DNA from 3 places in the Cedecea sp. NFIX57 genome. Region 3 is predicted to be linked to each of the others. Evidence: predicted binding sites of a transcription regulator. Region 3 holds the regulator's gene; each other region holds the start of a gene.
What was found. The regulator CRP, encoded in region 3, controls carbon source genes, mostly activating them, when cyclic AMP is high. The targets are predictions, from matches to a motif close to ATGTGANNNNNNTCACAT.
Positions count from the first base shown of each region.

Region 1 (5,673 bases), on a different contig from region 3:
ATGCAGCATACAGAACCAGGTAAAGACCAGCGCAGCCAGTGACCAAAAGAACCAGGCTCCTGACATCACCACCGGGAGCGAAAACATCCCTGCGCCAATGATAGTCCCACCGATGATCATTACCCCGCCTATTAACGAAGGCTTTGTGCCGGGGGCGGTTAACGTTGTCATATCGAATCCCTGAAAAACTGAGCACGACGAAATTGTCTTATGTGGCTCATTGTACCAGTACATGAGTACAAAAGGGATAAAAAAAAACCCGATTGCAATAACCGGGGCTTTTATCACTGCCGTTTAAAAATAATACGGCAGATTATAGGTCAATTATGCATCACCGAAGCGACGACGAGCGGTTGCAGCTCCGTCTTCACGACGCGGGCCACGGCCACCTTCACGGCGTTCACCGCTGAAGCTACGGCCTGCACCTGCCCCAGCGCCTTCGCGACGTGGACCACGACCGCCTTCACGACGCTCGCCGCCGAAGCCACGACCACCGTCACGACCGCCACGGCGTTCGCCGCTGCGCTCTGGACGAGGCTGTGCGTCACCCAACAGCTGCATATTCATCGGCTTGTTCAGAATACGAGTACGGGTAAAGTGCTGCAGTACTTCACCTGGCATGCCTTTCGGCAGCTCGATGGTGGAGTGAGTCCCGAACAGCTTGATGTTACCGATGTAACGGCTGCTGATGTCGCCTTCATTAGCGATAGCGCCAACGATGTGACGAACTTCAACGCCATCATCACGGCCCACTTCGATGCGGTACAGTTCCATATCGCCAGCATCACGACGCTCACGACGTGGACGATCTTCACCACCACGCTCTGGACGGTCGCCGCGCGGGCCACGATCATTACGGTCGCCACGACGTTCGAAGCGATCGTCACGCTCTTTGAATTCGCGACGTGGGCGCATCGGTGCATCTGGTGGCAGGATCAGAGGACGTTCACCCTGAGCCATTTTCAGCAGTGCTGCAGCCAGCGTTTCGATGTCCAGCTCTTCTTCAGCAGAAGGCTGAATTTTAGCCAGCAGGCCACGGTACAGATCCAGATCGCTGCTTTCCAGCTGCTGCTGAACTTTAGCGGCGAATTTAGCCAGACGACGCTCACCCAGCAGATCTGCGTTTGGCAGTTCTACTTCAGGAATCGTCAGCTTCATGGTGCGTTCGATGTTGCGCAGCAGGCGACGCTCACGGTTCTCAACGAACAGCAGCGCACGGCCAGCACGGCCAGCACGACCGGTACGGCCGATACGGTGAACGTAAGACTCGGAGTCCATCGGGATGTCGTAGTTAACAACCAGGCTGATACGCTCCACGTCCAGGCCACGGGCCGCAACGTCGGTGGCGATCAGGATGTCCAGACGACCATCTTTCAGGCGCTCCAGGGTCTGCTCACGCAGCGCCTGGTTCATGTCCCCGTTCAGCGCGGCGCTGTTGTAACCGCTACGCTCCAGCGCTTCAGCCACTTCCAGGGTCGCGTTTTTGGTACGAACGAAAATGATCGCCGCATCAAAATCTTCTGCTTCCAGGAAACGAACCAGCGCTTCGTTTTTACGCATGCCATAAACAGACCAGAAGCTCTGGCTGATGTCCGGGCGAGTAGTTACGCTGGACTGAATACGCACTTCCTGAGGATCTTTCATGAAGCGACGGGTAATGCGACGAATCGCTTCCGGCATAGTAGCAGAGAACAGCGCGGTCTGATGTTCGGCCGGGATCTGCGCCATGATGGTTTCAACGTCTTCGATGAAGCCCATACGCAGCATTTCATCCGCTTCATCCAGCACCAGACCTTTCAGGCCGGACAGGTTCAGGGTACCGCGTTTCAGGTGGTCAAGCAGACGCCCTGGGGTACCCACAACAATCTGAGGTCCCTGACGCAGAGCGCGCAGCTGCACGTCATAACGCTGGCCGCCGTAAAGGGCCACAACGTTCACGCCGTGCATGTGTTTAGAGAAATCCGTCATGGCTTCAGCAACCTGAACCGCCAGTTCGCGGGTCGGGGCCAGCACCAGAATTTGTGGTGCTTTCAGCTCAGGATCGAGGTTGTTCAGCAGCGGCAGGGAAAACGCTGCAGTTTTACCGCTACCAGTCTGGGCCATACCCAGAACGTCACGGCCATTCAGCAGGTGTGGGATACACTCAGCCTGAATTGGTGATGGCTTTTCGTAGCCCAGATCGTTCAGGGCCTGAATGATAGAGGCATGCAGCCCCAGATCAGAAAAAGTAGTTTCGATGATATCAGTCATGTAGTACATGTGCCTCGTTGATGGCGGCCAGTCTACGTAACTCATCGTGAAATTGATCTGCAATTTTCATTGAAAAGTGTGAACCGGCTCAAATTTGATTGATTAACGAACAAAAACGCCCTCACCCGTGAAGGTGATGACTTTAGTTAAAAAGTTTATGGGACGATCGTTGTTCGTCAGCTATTGCTGGTCCGATTCTGCCAGGTCGTCATGCTCCTGGCCCAAGAGCGCTAATTCCAACAATGCATAACGATGCTCAACGTAGTTGTGTACGTTGTTAGCAACCGCTAACTTGAACAGTGCCTTGGCGCTGTCCTTATCCCCCAGACTTAGGTAGTACTTACCTAAATAGAAGTTGGTTTCACTGAGATGCTCAGCGAGCGAGGTGTTATCCGTTGCGTCCGCCTTGAGGCGTTCCATTAGCTCTTTTTCGCTAATGTTGCCCAGGTAGAACTCGACAATATTCCATCCCCATTGCTCTCTATCCGATTTCTCGAGACGCTGTTGTAGCGCCACTTTGGCCTGTTTTTCGTCTAAATTGCGTTCAGCAATATAGAGCCACAGGCTACGGAAAGGATCGTTGGGATCGTCTTGATAAAACGCCAGCAGATCATCTTGCGCTAAACGATAACGACCACCGTAATAGAGGGCGATACCGCGATTTAAGTGCGCGTAGTTGTAAGTTGGATCAAGCTCAAGTACAGAATCAAACGCTTCATAGGCAGCATCAAAATTGCCTGCCTGCGTTAAATAAATGCCTAAGTAATTGAATACTTCAGGCATATCGGGACGGATGGCCAGCGCTTGTGAAAAATCATTCCGCGCCAGAGCCCTCAGACCGAGGCTATCATACAACACTCCGCGCTCATATAAAAGCTGTGCGCGTTCGTCATCGGTTAAAGCCCGACTGGCAAGTATTTGTTCCATGCGTGCCAGAATCACTTCCTGCTGCAGCGTAGGCTGCAATGGCACCGCTAATACTTCGTTCTTACGCCAGGCAGAGTTGCTGCATCCGGCCAGCGTGATAGCTGTCGCAACGAAACACCAGCGCAAAAAAGGCTTCATTTCCTACTCCCGAAGACAACAAATGGATGAACGTCCTGTCCCCCGGCTGCAAACGAGACATCCTGTCCCGTAACAAACAGCTCTCCATGTCACCATGGAGAGCTTAATTGGCAAACCTTACTCAGCTTCTGGCGCGGCTGGTGCTGCACCTTCTGCCGGAGACTGCTCGGTTGCTTCTTTAATGCTTAAACGGACGCGGCCCTGACGGTCAACTTCCAGTACTTTCACCGGAACTTCCTGACCCATCTGCAGATAGTCAGTCACTTTCTCTACGCGCTTATCAGCGATTTGAGAGATGTGAACCAGACCTTCTTTACCGCCGCCGATAGCAACAAACGCACCGAAATCAACGATACGAGTGACTTTACCGTTATAGATACGGCCCACTTCGATTTCCGCGGTGATCTCTTCGATACGACGGATAGCGTGTTTCGCTTTGTCACCGTCGGTCGCTGCGATTTTAACGGTACCGTCATCTTCGATTTCGATGGTGGTGCCGGTTTCTTCGGTCAGCGCACGAATCACAGCCCCACCCTTACCGATCACGTCTTTGATCTTGTCTGGGTTGATTTTGATGGTGTGAATACGTGGTGCGAACTCAGAGATATCGCCACGAGGTGCATCGATAGCCTGTTCCATCACGCCCAGAATGTGCAGACGCGCACCCTTAGCCTGGTTCAGAGCCACCTGCATGATTTCGCGGGTGATACCTTCGATTTTGATATCCATCTGCAGCGCAGAGATACCTTCACGGCTACCGGCTACTTTGAAGTCCATGTCGCCCAGGTGATCTTCGTCACCCAGAATGTCGGACAGAACCACGAAGTTGTCGCCTTCTTTCACCAGGCCCATTGCGATACCCGCAACGGCGGCTTTGATTGGCACACCTGCATCCATCAGTGCCAGAGAAGCACCACACACGGAGGCCATGGAAGAAGAACCGTTAGATTCGGTGATTTCAGAAACCACACGAACGGTGTACGGGAATTTATCAGCTTCTGGCATAACGGCCAGAACGCCACGCTTCGCCAGACGGCCGTGACCAATTTCACGACGCTTAGGCGAACCTACCATCCCGGTCTCGCCTACGGAGTACGGAGGGAAGTTGTAGTGGAACAGGAAGCTGTCAGTGCGCTCGCCCATCAGCTCGTCCAGCGTCTGTGCGTCACGTGCGGTACCCAGCGTTGCGGTAACCAGCGCCTGAGTTTCACCACGGGTGAACAGTGCAGAACCGTGAGTACGCGGCAGAACGCCAGTACGAACGTCCAGGCCACGAATCATGTCTTTCTCACGGCCATCGATGCGCAGCTCGCCTGCCAGAATACGGCTACGAACAACGTTTTTCTCGATAGCGTGCAGAATGTCAGACAGTTCGCCAGCATCCAGAGATTCGTCTTCTGCGGTCAGCGTCGCGATAACGTCAGCTTTGATGACGTCAACCTGGGCATAACGCTCTTGCTTCTCAGTGATGCGGTAAGCATCGCTCAGGCGGGATTCAGCCAGTGCGGCAACGCGCGCATTCAGCGCTTCGTTCACAGCTTCTGGCTGCCAGTCCCAACGTGGTTTACCGGCTTCGGCAACCAGCGCGTTGATTTCTTTGATGACAATCTGCTGCTGATCGTGGCCGAAGACAACGGCGCCCAGCATCTGGTCTTCGCTCAGCAGTTCAGCTTCGGATTCAACCATCAGCACTGCGCTTTCGGTACCGGCAACAACCAAGTCCAGCTTGCTGGTTTTCAGCTCTTCGGCAGTTGGGTTCAGCACGTACTGGTCATTGATGTAACCAACGCGAGCGGCACCGATTGGGCCGTTAAACGGAATACCGGACAGGCTCAGCGCTGCAGAAGCACCGATCATGGCTACGATATCAGGGTGAACCTGTGGGTTTACGGAAACAACGGTGGCGATAACCTGCACTTCGTTGACGAAACCTTCAGGGAACAGCGGGCGAACCGGGCGGTCAATCAGACGCGCAATCAGGGTTTCGCCTTCGCTTGGACGGCCTTCACGACGGAAGAAGCTACCTGGGATACGACCAGCAGCGTAGGTACGCTCCTGATAGTTAACGGTCAGCGGGAAGAAGTCCTGGCCTGGCTTGGCTTTTTTCTGGCCAACAACGGTAACGAATACCGCGGTGTCATCCATGCTTACCATTACAGCAGCGGTAGCCTGGCGAGCCATCATGCCGGTTTCAAGCGTGACCGTATGCTGGCCATACTGGAATTTACGAACGATCGGATTCAGCAAAATAAGATCCTTTAAAATGACGGGCAGCACGTGGCTTCACGCGCCGCCGTTGGTACCCGACCTTCATCGCATCCTCGCGACTAATGACAATCCTAACCCGCTCTGACGGGT
Region 1 covers NZ_FXAS01000008.1:51,403-57,075, forward strand. The annotation lists gene mtr (tryptophan permease) at 1-171, opposite strand, end outside; gene B9Y90_RS08500 (DEAD/DEAH family ATP-dependent RNA helicase) at 325-2,250, opposite strand; gene yrbN (protein YrbN) at 2,243-2,320, opposite strand; gene nlpI (lipoprotein NlpI) at 2,431-3,315, opposite strand; gene pnp (polyribonucleotide nucleotidyltransferase) at 3,433-5,562, opposite strand.
Region 1: yrbN (protein YrbN) is a predicted target of CRP. The motif match lies at 2,327-2,344, and genes of this name have one in related genera.

Region 2 (5,673 bases), on a different contig from region 3:
TACTGCCGGTAGGCGATTTCGCCTGGTACGACCATGTTCTGACCACCAGCCTGCTGCTCGGTAACGTACCGGCTCGTCATCAGAACAAAGACGGCAGCGTCGATATCGATACGCTGTTTCGCATCGGCCGTGGCCGTGCACCAACTGGTGAGCCTGCCGCCGCCGCAGAAATGACCAAATGGTTCAATACCAACTACCACTACATGGTGCCGGAATTTACTAAGGGGCAGCAGTTCAAACTGACCTGGACGCAGCTGCTGGAAGAAGTCGACGAGGCACTTGCGTTGGGCCATAAGGTGAAACCTGTCCTGCTTGGGCCAGTGACTTACCTGTGGCTGGGCAAAGTGAAAGGTGAACAGTTTGATCGCCTGGGCCTGTTGAAAGATATTTTGCCGGTCTACCAGCAGGTGCTGGCCGAATTGGCGAAGCGTGGCGTTGAGTGGGTACAAATCGATGAGCCTGCGCTGGTGCTGGAGCTGCCAAAAGCATGGCTGGATGCCTTCAAACCCGCTTACGACGCGCTGACCGGCCAGGTGAAGCTGCTGCTTACCACCTACTTCGAAGGCGTAGGGCCAAACCTGAACACCATCACCGCGCTGCCGGTGCAGGGTCTGCACGTTGATTTTGTGCATGGCAAAGATGACGTGAATGACATCCATAAGAAACTGCCTGCAAACTGGCTGCTGTCTGCAGGTGTTATCAATGGTCGTAACGTCTGGCGTGCCGATCTGACGGAGAAATATGCTCAGTTAAAAGATCTGGTGGGTAAACGTGAATTGTGGGTGGCATCTTCCTGCTCCCTGCTGCACAGCCCAATCGATCTGAGCGTAGAAACTCGTCTGGATGCCGAAGTGAAAAGCTGGTTTGCTTTTGCTCTGCAGAAGTGTGCCGAGCTGTCTCTGCTGACTGAAGCGTTAAACAGCGGGAATACCGCAAAAATTGCTGAATGGAGCGCACCGATTCAGGCTCGTCGCCAGTCCAAACGTGTGCACAATGCCGCTGTCAGCGAACGTCTGGCTAAAATTACCGCCCAGGATAGCCAGCGCCAGAATGCTTACACTGCCCGTGCAGCAGCCCAGCGTGAACGTTTCAACCTGCCAGCCTGGCCAACAACGACCATCGGCTCCTTCCCGCAAACAACTGAAATTCGCGGCCTGCGCCTGGACTTCAAAAAAGGCAAGCTGGACGCCAACAACTATCGCACCGGTATCGCCGAACATATTAAACAGGCGATTGCAGAACAGGAACGTCTGGGCCTTGATGTACTGGTTCATGGCGAAGCCGAGCGTAACGACATGGTCGAGTATTTCGGCGAGCATCTGGACGGCTTCGTCTTTACTCAAAACGGCTGGGTGCAGAGCTACGGCTCCCGCTGCGTGAAGCCACCGATTGTTATCGGTGATATCAGTCGCCCGGAGCCGATCACCGTTGAGTGGGCCAAATACGCGCAGTCCCTGACCGACAAACCGGTTAAAGGCATGCTGACCGGTCCGGTCACGATTCTTTGCTGGTCCTTCCCGCGTGAAGATGTTTCCCGAGAGACTATCGCGAAGCAGATTGCGCTGGCCTTGCGTGACGAAGTAGCGGATCTGGAAGCCGCAGGTATCGGTATCATCCAGATTGATGAACCCGCTCTGCGTGAAGGTTTGCCGCTGCGCCAGTCTGACTGGCAGGCTTATCTGGAGTGGGGCGTGGAAGCCTTCCGTCTGAACGCCGCCGTGGTGCGAGATGACACCCAAATCCACACCCACATGTGCTACTGCGAGTTCAACGACATCATGGACTCCATTGCGGCGCTGGATGCGGACGTGATCACCATCGAAACTTCCCGTTCCGATATGGATCTGCTGGAGGCGTTTAAAGAGTTCGAGTACCCGAATGAAATCGGGCCGGGGGTATACGACATCCACTCTCCAAACGTTCCGGATGTGCAATGGATTGAAGCCCTGCTCAAGAAAGCGGCGGAATCCGTTCCGGCAGAGCGCTTGTGGGTTAACCCTGACTGCGGCCTGAAAACCCGTGGCTGGCCGGAAACCCGTGCGGCGCTGGCAAACATGGTACAAGCGGCTCAGAATCTGCGCACTGCTTGATGCTAAGAGTAAAGGGGGCTTTTCGCCCCCTTTCTTATTACTTCCTCACGCCATAGCGTTTAAACCACGCCAGCATTCTTTCCCAACCATCTTTGGCCGACTCTTCATGGTAGCTCGGGCGATAATCTGCGTTAAAAGCATGCCCGGCTTCCGGGTAAACAATGATTTCCGCATTGGCATTGGCCGCTCTTAGTGCCTGGCGCATGGTCTCAACGCTTTCCTGAGAGATCCCGGTATCCTGGCCACCATACAGGCCTAGCACTGGCGCATTAAGATTGACGGCGATATCTACCGGGTGGTGATGAGAGTTCAACGTCTTTTCACCTGTCAGCTTGCCGTACCAGGCGACGGCCGCTTTGAGCTGTGGATTGTGTGCCGCATAAAGCCAGGCGATTCGCCCGCCCCAGCAAAAACCGGTGACCATCAGGCGGTGCGCGTCGCCGCCGTTGCGTGAAGCCCAACTTGCCACATGGTCAAGATCGCCCAGCACCTGGTTGTCCGGTACTTTTGAGACCAGGCCGCTTAACAACGTGGGAATATCGGCGAAGTCACCCGGTTCGCCCTGGCGAAAATAGAGCTCCGGGGCAATGGCCAGGTAGCCTTCAAGCGCCAGCCGGCGACAGAGATCGCGGATATGTTCGTGTACGCCAAAAATCTCCTGAATGACAATAACGACCGGCAGCGGGCCATCGGCATTTTTGGGCCTGGCGTGGTAAGCCGGCATATTGTCGCCCTGGCTTGGAATTGACGTTTCCCCAGAAAGAATAGCGTCGTCCGGCGTTAGCAAAGCGGTGGGGGCGATGGGTGAGGCCGCCGGTGCGAAACCTTCGCCCGGTGTGTTATGTGTTGTTTGCTTTTGTTTCATGGTTTTCTCCGAACCAGCATTAGCGCAGTGTGATAACTATAGCCAGGATTAGTAGCAAATCTGGCGGGCAAAAAACGCCGTCAAAGTTCAAAAAATAGCCCGATCGACACTTAATTGTGATGCTGATCGCATATGAGCATACAAATAATGTAATTTGTTTCATTCAAAGTGAGCGTCATCACGAAATTATGCTCAGGGGTTCTGTAAAGTGTCGCTTTGCTTCTCCTGAAACCTACTCAACAGAGGAGTCTGTTATGTCCAAGTCTGATGTTTTCCATCTCGGCCTCACTAAAAATGACCTGCAAGGGGCTACGCTTGCCATCGTCCCAGGCGATCCTGAGCGTGTGGAAAAAATCGCCGCGCTGATGGACAAGCCGGTTAAGCTGGCTTCCCACCGTGAATTCACTTCCTGGCGCGCCGAACTCGACGGCAAGCCGGTTATCATCTGTTCTACCGGTATCGGCGGCCCATCGACCTCTATTGCTGTTGAAGAACTGGCGCAGCTTGGCATCCGTACTTTCCTGCGCGTCGGGACGACCGGGGCGATTCAGCCGAACATCAACGTGGGCGATGTGCTTGTGACCACCGCCTCCGTTCGCCTTGATGGTGCCAGCCTGCACTTCGCGCCTATGGAATACCCGGCTGTGGCAGACTTCGCATGTACCACTGCGCTGGTTGAAGCGGCAAAAGCCGTGGGCGCAACGACGCACATCGGCGTGACCGCATCCTCCGACACCTTCTACCCTGGGCAGGAGCGTTACGACACGCTGTCCGGCCGCGTAGTTAGCCGCTTCAAAGGCTCAATGAAAGAGTGGCAGGAAATGGGCGTGATGAACTATGAAATGGAATCCGCCACGCTGCTGACCATGTGTTCAAGCCAGGGCCTGCGTGCGGGTATGGTTGCTGGAGTAATCGTGAACCGTACTCAGCAAGAGATCCCTAATGCGGAAACCATGAAGAAAACGGAAAGCCACGCGGTGAAAATCGTGGTCGAGGCGGCGCGTCGCCTGCTGTAGTTTTGCTTTTCCGTTCATAAGGCCGGCGCTCGCCGGCTTTTTTTATGCTTTGCGCACTCCCTTCCGGAAAATCCCTTTTCATCTGGACATTTATACAGCAGAATTTTATTTTGCCGATGTTGATATCGTTTTGGGGGATGCATGGATATTTCACTGTTGTTTGGGCTGGGCATCGGGCTGGTGGGCTTGCTGACCGGCTGGCTTATCGCCAGTCTGCGTGCGGCACAGCGGCTGTCGGCTTTACATGAAGAACAGCGTGAAATCTACGGTGAGCTTACAGCCGCGCGGCAGGAGCTTCAGCAAAACCAGCACTGGCGGGAAGAGTGCGACCAGCTTAACCGTGAAGTCCGCACCCAAATGGAAATTAACAGCGGGCAGGAAGCAGATATCCGTGAATTAACCACATTGCTGGAGCAAACGCGGCTCAATGCTGAAGACAAGCACCGTCAAATGCTCAATAGCGAGCAGCGCCTGAATGAGCAGTTTGAGAATCTGGCCCACCGTATTTTTGAGCAAAGCGGGCGCAAAGTTGAAGAGCAGAACCGCCAAAGCCTGAACATGTTGCTCTCTCCACTTCGTGAGCAGCTCGATGGTTTCCGTCGCCAGGTCCAGGAAAGTTTTGGTCAGGAGGCCCGTGAACGCCATACGCTGACGCACGAAATCCGTAACCTGCAGCAGCTCAATGCACAAATGGCGCAAGAGGCGCTCAATCTCACCAAAGCGCTAAAGGGCGACAACAAAACCCAGGGTAACTGGGGGGAAGTGGTGTTAACTCGGGTACTGGAAGCTTCTGGCCTGCGTGAAGGCCATGAGTATCAGACTCAGGTGAATATCCAGCTCGAAAATAACAGCCGCATGCAGCCGGATGTTATCGTTCGCCTGCCGCAGGGCAAAGACGTTGTTATTGATGCAAAAATGACGCTGGTGGCCTACGAGCGTTACTTCAATGGTGAAGATGAACTCACGCGTGAAAGTGCGCTGAATGAACACATCGCCGCTATCCGCAGCCATATTCGCCTTCTGGGCCGTAAGGATTACCAGCAACTGCCGGGGTTGCGTTCCCTGGACTACGTGTTGATGTTTATTCCCGTTGAGCCCGCTTTCCTGCTGGCTATCGACAGACAGCCTGAACTGATTAGCGAAGCGCTGAAAAATAACATTATGCTGGTGAGCCCGACGACGCTGCTGGTGGCGTTGCGCACGATTGCTAACCTGTGGCGCTATGAACATCAAAGCCGTAATGCCCAACAAATCGCCGACAGGGCGGGGCGACTGTACGATAAAATGCGCCTGTTCGTGGATGATATGTCTGCCATTGGGCAAAGCCTCGATAAGGCCCAGGACAACTATCGGCAGGCGATGAAAAAGCTTTCGTCCGGGCGTGGGAATATCCTGGTTCAGGCTGATGCGTTTCGCGGGCTTGGCGTAGAAGTCAAACGTGAGATGAATCCAGATCTGGTTGAACGCGCTCGTCAGGAAGATGAGGATGATTCGGCGCGACTGGGCCATGAGGGCGAAGAACCTGAGGCTGAATTCGATGCTTTGTCTTCATTGCGCACAGGTGAAGAGCGTTAAACTGAGGCTGAGTAGCACGGTTGAATCATAGGGCTTTCGCGCCCATTCTGTTACACTTCCCGAACATTTTCTTGATTAAGCAGGCATTGAGATGGTTGATGAATCCCAGGAGTCCGGATCCCAGGAA
Region 2 covers NZ_FXAS01000025.1:6,679-12,351, reverse strand. The annotation lists gene metE (5-methyltetrahydropteroyltriglutamate--homocysteine S-methyltransferase) at 1-2,090, shown strand, start outside; gene B9Y90_RS18975 (dienelactone hydrolase family protein) at 2,128-2,955, opposite strand; gene udp (uridine phosphorylase) at 3,210-3,971, shown strand; gene rmuC (DNA recombination protein RmuC) at 4,113-5,546, shown strand; gene ubiE (bifunctional demethylmenaquinone methyltransferase/2-methoxy-6-polyprenyl-1,4-benzoquinol methylase UbiE) at 5,638-5,673, shown strand, end outside.
Region 2: udp (uridine phosphorylase) is a predicted target of CRP. The motif match lies at 3,070-3,087, and genes of this name have one in related genera.

Region 3 (5,673 bases):
AACTACGGCGTCACACCGGATATTTTGACCAGCGCCAAAGCCCTGGGCGGCGGTTTCCCGGTGAGCGCGATGCTGACAACCAATGAAATTGCCTCCGCGTTCCACGTCGGCAGTCACGGCTCGACCTACGGCGGTAACCCGCTGGCGTGTGCGGTGGCCGGGGCGGCTTTCGATATCATCAACACGCCAGAAGTCCTTAAAGGCGTAGCAGCCAAACGTCAGCTTTTCGTCGAGCAACTGCAAAAGATAAACGCACAGTTTGATCTGTTCAGCGACATTCGCGGCATGGGACTGTTGATTGGCGCAGAGCTTAACGAGAAGTACAAAGGGCGCGCCCGCGAGTTTCTCTATGCGGGCGCGACAGAAGGTGTGATGGTGTTGAACGCCGGGCCGGATGTTATGCGCTTCGCGCCTTCGCTTATTGTCGAGGACGCGGATATCCAGGAAGGGATGCAGCGCTTCGCCAAAGCCGTTGCCCACGTGGTGGCGGGGTAAAACTAACCCGAGCGCCGCAGGCGGCGGCTCAGCCAGATCCCATGATGAGGCCGCTGGCGCCAGGCTACCGATGAGATGGTATGCATGGTGTTCAGATGGCCAATAATCCGCTGTAAATGCTGCTCCATGGTGCTTAACGGCCCCGTGGGCAGCGTATCCGGTTCCAGAATATTGGCGTCGTTCGACCCCCCAGGCCCGTCATACTCCAGCCTTTGCTGGCAGCGCTGTAACCCAATTTCACAAGACTGCAGATACTTTTGCGCCAGGTCCGGCGTCAGCATGTTGTGCTCGCGCGCCAGTGTGGTCATGGCGTTGATATGCTCGACGATGAACTGGCTGTGCGTCACCCAGAGTTTCATGTCTGCCAGGTAGTGAGAGTTAAATCCTGGCTCTTGCATCGCCTGATTGAGCGAGTTGAACAGCGCGTTGTGCGCCTGGTTGACCCGCATACGCTGCCAGGCCAGCGGGGTGGGCTCCGGATCGTTGCTTAATATCAGCCGAATAGCGTCCTGATCCGCCTCCAATGCGTCGTGGGCGTTCTGGCGCAGCAGGCCGGTTTGCCACTGTGGCCAGAGCCAGATCATGCCGCCAAAGGCAATCAGGCAGCCGAGCAGGGTGTCTATGAGCCGGGGAATGATGTAACTCTCGGCGCTGAGGGTGATGAGCTGCAGGGTATATACCGCCGTGACGGTGAAACCGATGGTGGCCCAGCCGTAGCTTTTGCGGATAAACAGGTAGCTCACCAGCGTAATCATTAACATCGCCAGCAGGGTGTAGCTGTCCGGGACGTGGAAGTGCAGGGTGATACCCGCTATACACAGCCCTGCCATGGTGCCTGCCGCCCTGTGAACGATGCGCACCCGCGTTGCACCATAGCCGTTTTGCGTCACGAACATCACCGTCATCAGGATCCAATACGGCTTTGGCAAGTGTAAGAAGGAGCCCAGCAGGCTGGCAATGGTCAGCATCACGCCTAAACGTGCGGAGCTGCGCAAAGCGGAGGATTTGAACGAGAGATAGCTTTTCAGGGCCGGGAAAAACGGTAAACGGCGTTCCCTGTCCTCCATTAAATCCCTCACGTACAGCGGCCGCTGGGTTTTCAGTACCCGGGCAATGCGGCTGAAGTGGTAATGGCAGAACTGCCCCACAGGATTGTCCGGGTTCTGGCGGGCGATTTTTTCCAGCGCGTCGATTTGCTTGTCCATGGTAAAACGCGTTGGGTAGCGGTGATAAAGAATATCGTCTGCCAGCACGCGCAGGCGCGCGGCGATGGTTTGGGCATTCCAGCGGATCACGGCTTCCGCATGGCTCTGCTCGACCAGCTTCTGAACCTCTTCCGGCTGATGCAGGCTAACCGAAATGTGCTCCTGCAAATCCAGCGCGACCTGGAAAGCACGTAACAGGCGCTTGTAGCCGTTTTGCTGGTTGGCGGACAGCATATGCAACTGCTGATAACAGGTGGTTATCAGGTCGACGGCTTTTTGCTGGCGGGCAAGCAGCGGCGGCAGCGCCTTTTCCGGATCGGTGTGCTGGGTTAGCAGGCTGTATTTTGCTTCGCAGTAATCTGCAAGCTGGCGATACAACAGGCTGAGCGACTCTCTGAGCGGCTGTTCACGCCATAGCCGGAACCAAAACCAGTTGAAGGCGCCGTACCAGATGGTGCCGAAGATATAGAGCACCATGGGTTTCCAGATCGGCATATTCCCGGCCATGCTGAGCGTAAAAATAGCGGCGATCAGCGACGCGGGCAGCAGGCGTGCGTGAAGTGAGCTGATTTCCGCCGTGACGCCGAGCAGCAGAGCCATGACGATCAATATCGCCGGCAGCGGGATGTGGGTATAAAGCAGCAGAAGCTGCAGGATAAGGCTGCTGAGGGCGAACAGGCTGCCGCCGATAATCAAACGTTTGAAGAAGCGTTTGTGCGGTGTGTCCAGCCCGGCAATGTTGCAGCAGGCGGGAACTAACGAGAAGAGCAGGCCGTTTTGCAGGCTGCCAAGCAGTAGGCCGATAGCCACGGGAAGACACAGCACCAGCGTTTGCCTCAGCGCGTAGTTAACTTCCGGGTGGTAAATTAATCTCTTCCACATAGCCTGAATTGTAGAGACAAAAAAGGCGTGTTACCGAAGCCACACGCCTTTATAAGGGCTAATTAACGTGTGCCGTAAACGACAATCGTTTTACCGTGGGCGGAAATGAGGTTCTGATCTTCCAGCATTTTCAGAATACGGCCAACGGTTTCGCGGGAGCAGCCCACGATCTGACCGATTTCCTGGCGGGTGATTTTGATTTGCATCCCGTCCGGGTGGGTCATGGCATCCGGCTGTTTAGCCAGGTTAAGCAACGTCTGAGCGATACGGCCGGTCACGTCGAGGAACGCGAGGTTGCCGACTTTCTCAGAGGTGACCTGCAGGCGGCGTGCCATCTGGGAAGAAAGGCGCATCAGGATGTCCGGGTTGACCTGAATCAGCTGACGGAATTTTTTATAGGAAATTTCAGCTACTTCACAGGCGGTCTTGGCACGAACCCAGGCGCTACGCTCCTGACCTTCTTCGAATAAACCTAATTCACCAATGAAATCACCCTGATTCAGATAAGAAAGGATCATCTCCTTGCCTTCTTCATCTTTAATCAGAACAGCTACGGAGCCTTTGACGATGTAGTACAGCGTCTCCGCCTTTTCACCCTGGTGAATCAGCGTGCTCTTCGACGGATACTTATGAATGTGGCAATGAGACAAGAACCATTCGAGAGTCGGGTCTGTTTGCGGTTTGCCAAGCACCATGCGCGGTTATCCTCTGTTATAAACTGGCTACCAAAGACAAGACGTGAAACCTCTTGTCTGGCGTTGCAATCGTGAAATTTTCCCAAGCCCTGGGAGCTGGCGGGCAGGTTAACCCTGCGGCCTGTAATTAGTCGTTTCCTCTGCTTACGGCATAAACGTCTCTGTATCGCAGCAGCATCCGGATTGTTTTAGCATAGCTTTTGGTAAGTGTCTTGTATTGTCTCGTTTCAGCATGACCTGGATCGCCTTACGTTGCCAGTTTTCACGTAGACGCGTAATCTGAAAGAATATTTTCTCAACGGGAGTAAGTAAAATGCAGGCAAGAGTTAAATGGGTGGAAGGCATGACTTTCCTCGGTGAATCCGCTTCTGGCCACCAAATTCTGATGGACGGCAACTCCGGGGATAAAGCGCCAAGTCCGATGGAAATGCTGCTGATGGCCGCGGGTGGTTGTAGCTCAATTGACGTGGTGTCGATTCTGCAAAAAGGCCGTCATGAGGTGACGGATTGTGAGGTGAAACTGACTTCCGAACGTCGTGAAGAAGCGCCACGCCTGTTTACCCACATCCATCTGCATTTTGTTGTGAGTGGTAAAGAGCTGAAAGAAAGTGCGGTTGCCCGCGCCGTTGAGCTGACTGCAGAGAAATATTGCTCGGTGACGTTGATGCTGGAGAAAGCCGCAGAGATTAGCCACAGCTACGAACTTATTGAAGCATAAGTAGAAAAGGGCGGTGTACAAACCGCCCTTACGCCATCAGGCAATTTTCCTGCCTTCCGCCAGCCTCTGCACCAACGGGGCCATGATCAGCTCCATCGCCAGCCCCATTTTCCCTCCCGGCACCACCAATGTATTAATGTGGGAGATAAACGACCCCTGCAACATCGCCAGCAAATAAGGGAAGTCGATGTCGTCCAGCCCGCGGAAGTGAATGACCACGAAGCTTTCGTCCAGCGACGGAATGGCCCGGGCGGCAAACGGGTTAGAAGTATCCACCGTCGGAACGCGCTGGAAGTTGATATGGGTACGTGAGAATTGTGGGGTAATGAAGTTGATGTAATCATCCATGGAGCGCACAACGGAATCCATCACCGCTTCCCGCGAATGCCCACGCTCGCTGGTGTCGCGCACCAGTTTCTGGATCCATTCCAGGTTAACGATGGGCACCACGCCTACCAATAAATCGACGCAGTCGGCGACGTTATGCTGAGGGGTGACCACGCCGCCGTGAAGACCTTCATAAAACAGGACGTCAGTGGGCTCCGGGAGCGGCTGCCAGGGGGTAAACGTTCCCGGTACCTGATTCCACGGCACGGCTTCATCGTAGGTATGCAGGTATTTACGCGATTGCCCTTTGCCGGTCTGGCCGTACTCGATAAAGGTTTGTTCCAATAGCCCGAAATCGTTGGCTTCTGGCCCAAAGTAACTAATATGGCGGCCGGCATCCCGTGCCTTGCGGATAGCCATGTCCATTTCCGGACGGGTATAACGGTGGAAACTGTCGCCTTCAACTTCGGCGGCGCGCAGGTTGAGCTGCTGGAAAATTTTGCGAAAAGCGAGGCTGGTGGTTGTCGTTCCGGCGCCGCTGGAACCTGTGACCGCAATAACCGGGTGTTTGGCTGACATAGGGTGAAAACTCCGTGAGGGATCGGAAAAGAGAGCTGTATCTGCTTGTTATACTTTTCAGCCAGTATAGATCACCCTGCCAGTTAGCGGTCAGCCGCGAAACTGCCCGCGCGGCATAATGTTCACCGTTTCATGGAGTTCAGACCAAACCAGCACGGCCTCGCCGCTTTGTAACTGGCGCTTCACGTCGGCGACTTTTTGCGTCAGCGAGCGCTCCTGCTCACCATAATCTGTGCCTTCCCGTAATACAAAAGATTCAATCAAATTGTCGAGCGTTTCGGGGTCGAGATCTTGCCAGGGGATGATCATTTCAATGGTCCAGGAAACGGGTTAGCCAGTCGGGAATACGCTGCTCAAGCCACATTTGTGGGCGCAGCAGAGTGCCGCCAACAAAGCCAACGTGGCCGCCATAAGTCGTGAGCTGATACTGGATATTGGGCGGTAGCGTTTCACGGTCCGGGATGACGTGGTGATCCATGAACGGGTCGTCTTTGGCATGGATAATCAGCGTCGGAGCGGCGATTTCCGGCAAAAGCGGCATGGCGCTGCACTGGCGATAGTAGTCCAGCGCGTCGGCAAAGCCATGGATCTTCGAGGTAATTAAGTCATCGAACTCGCGAATGCGGCGCAGGCTTTTCAGCTTGCGCAGGTCGATAGGCAGCGAGCCTGGGTAGCTCTTCAGCTTGCGGGCGGCATTTTTCTTCAGCAGGTTCAGCAGGTAATGCTGATAAACGCGGGAGAAGCCCTGTTCCATGTGGTAGCAACACTGCTC
Region 3 covers NZ_FXAS01000003.1:13,497-19,169, reverse strand. The annotation lists gene argD (bifunctional acetylornithine/succinyldiaminopimelate transaminase) at 1-495, shown strand, start outside; gene B9Y90_RS02765 (YccS/YhfK family putative transporter) at 498-2,582, opposite strand; gene crp (cAMP-activated global transcriptional regulator CRP) at 2,645-3,277, opposite strand; gene B9Y90_RS02755 (OsmC family protein) at 3,591-3,995, shown strand; gene B9Y90_RS02750 (phosphoribulokinase) at 4,032-4,901, opposite strand; gene B9Y90_RS02745 (YheU family protein) at 4,992-5,210, opposite strand; gene B9Y90_RS02740 (hydrolase) at 5,212-5,673, opposite strand, start outside.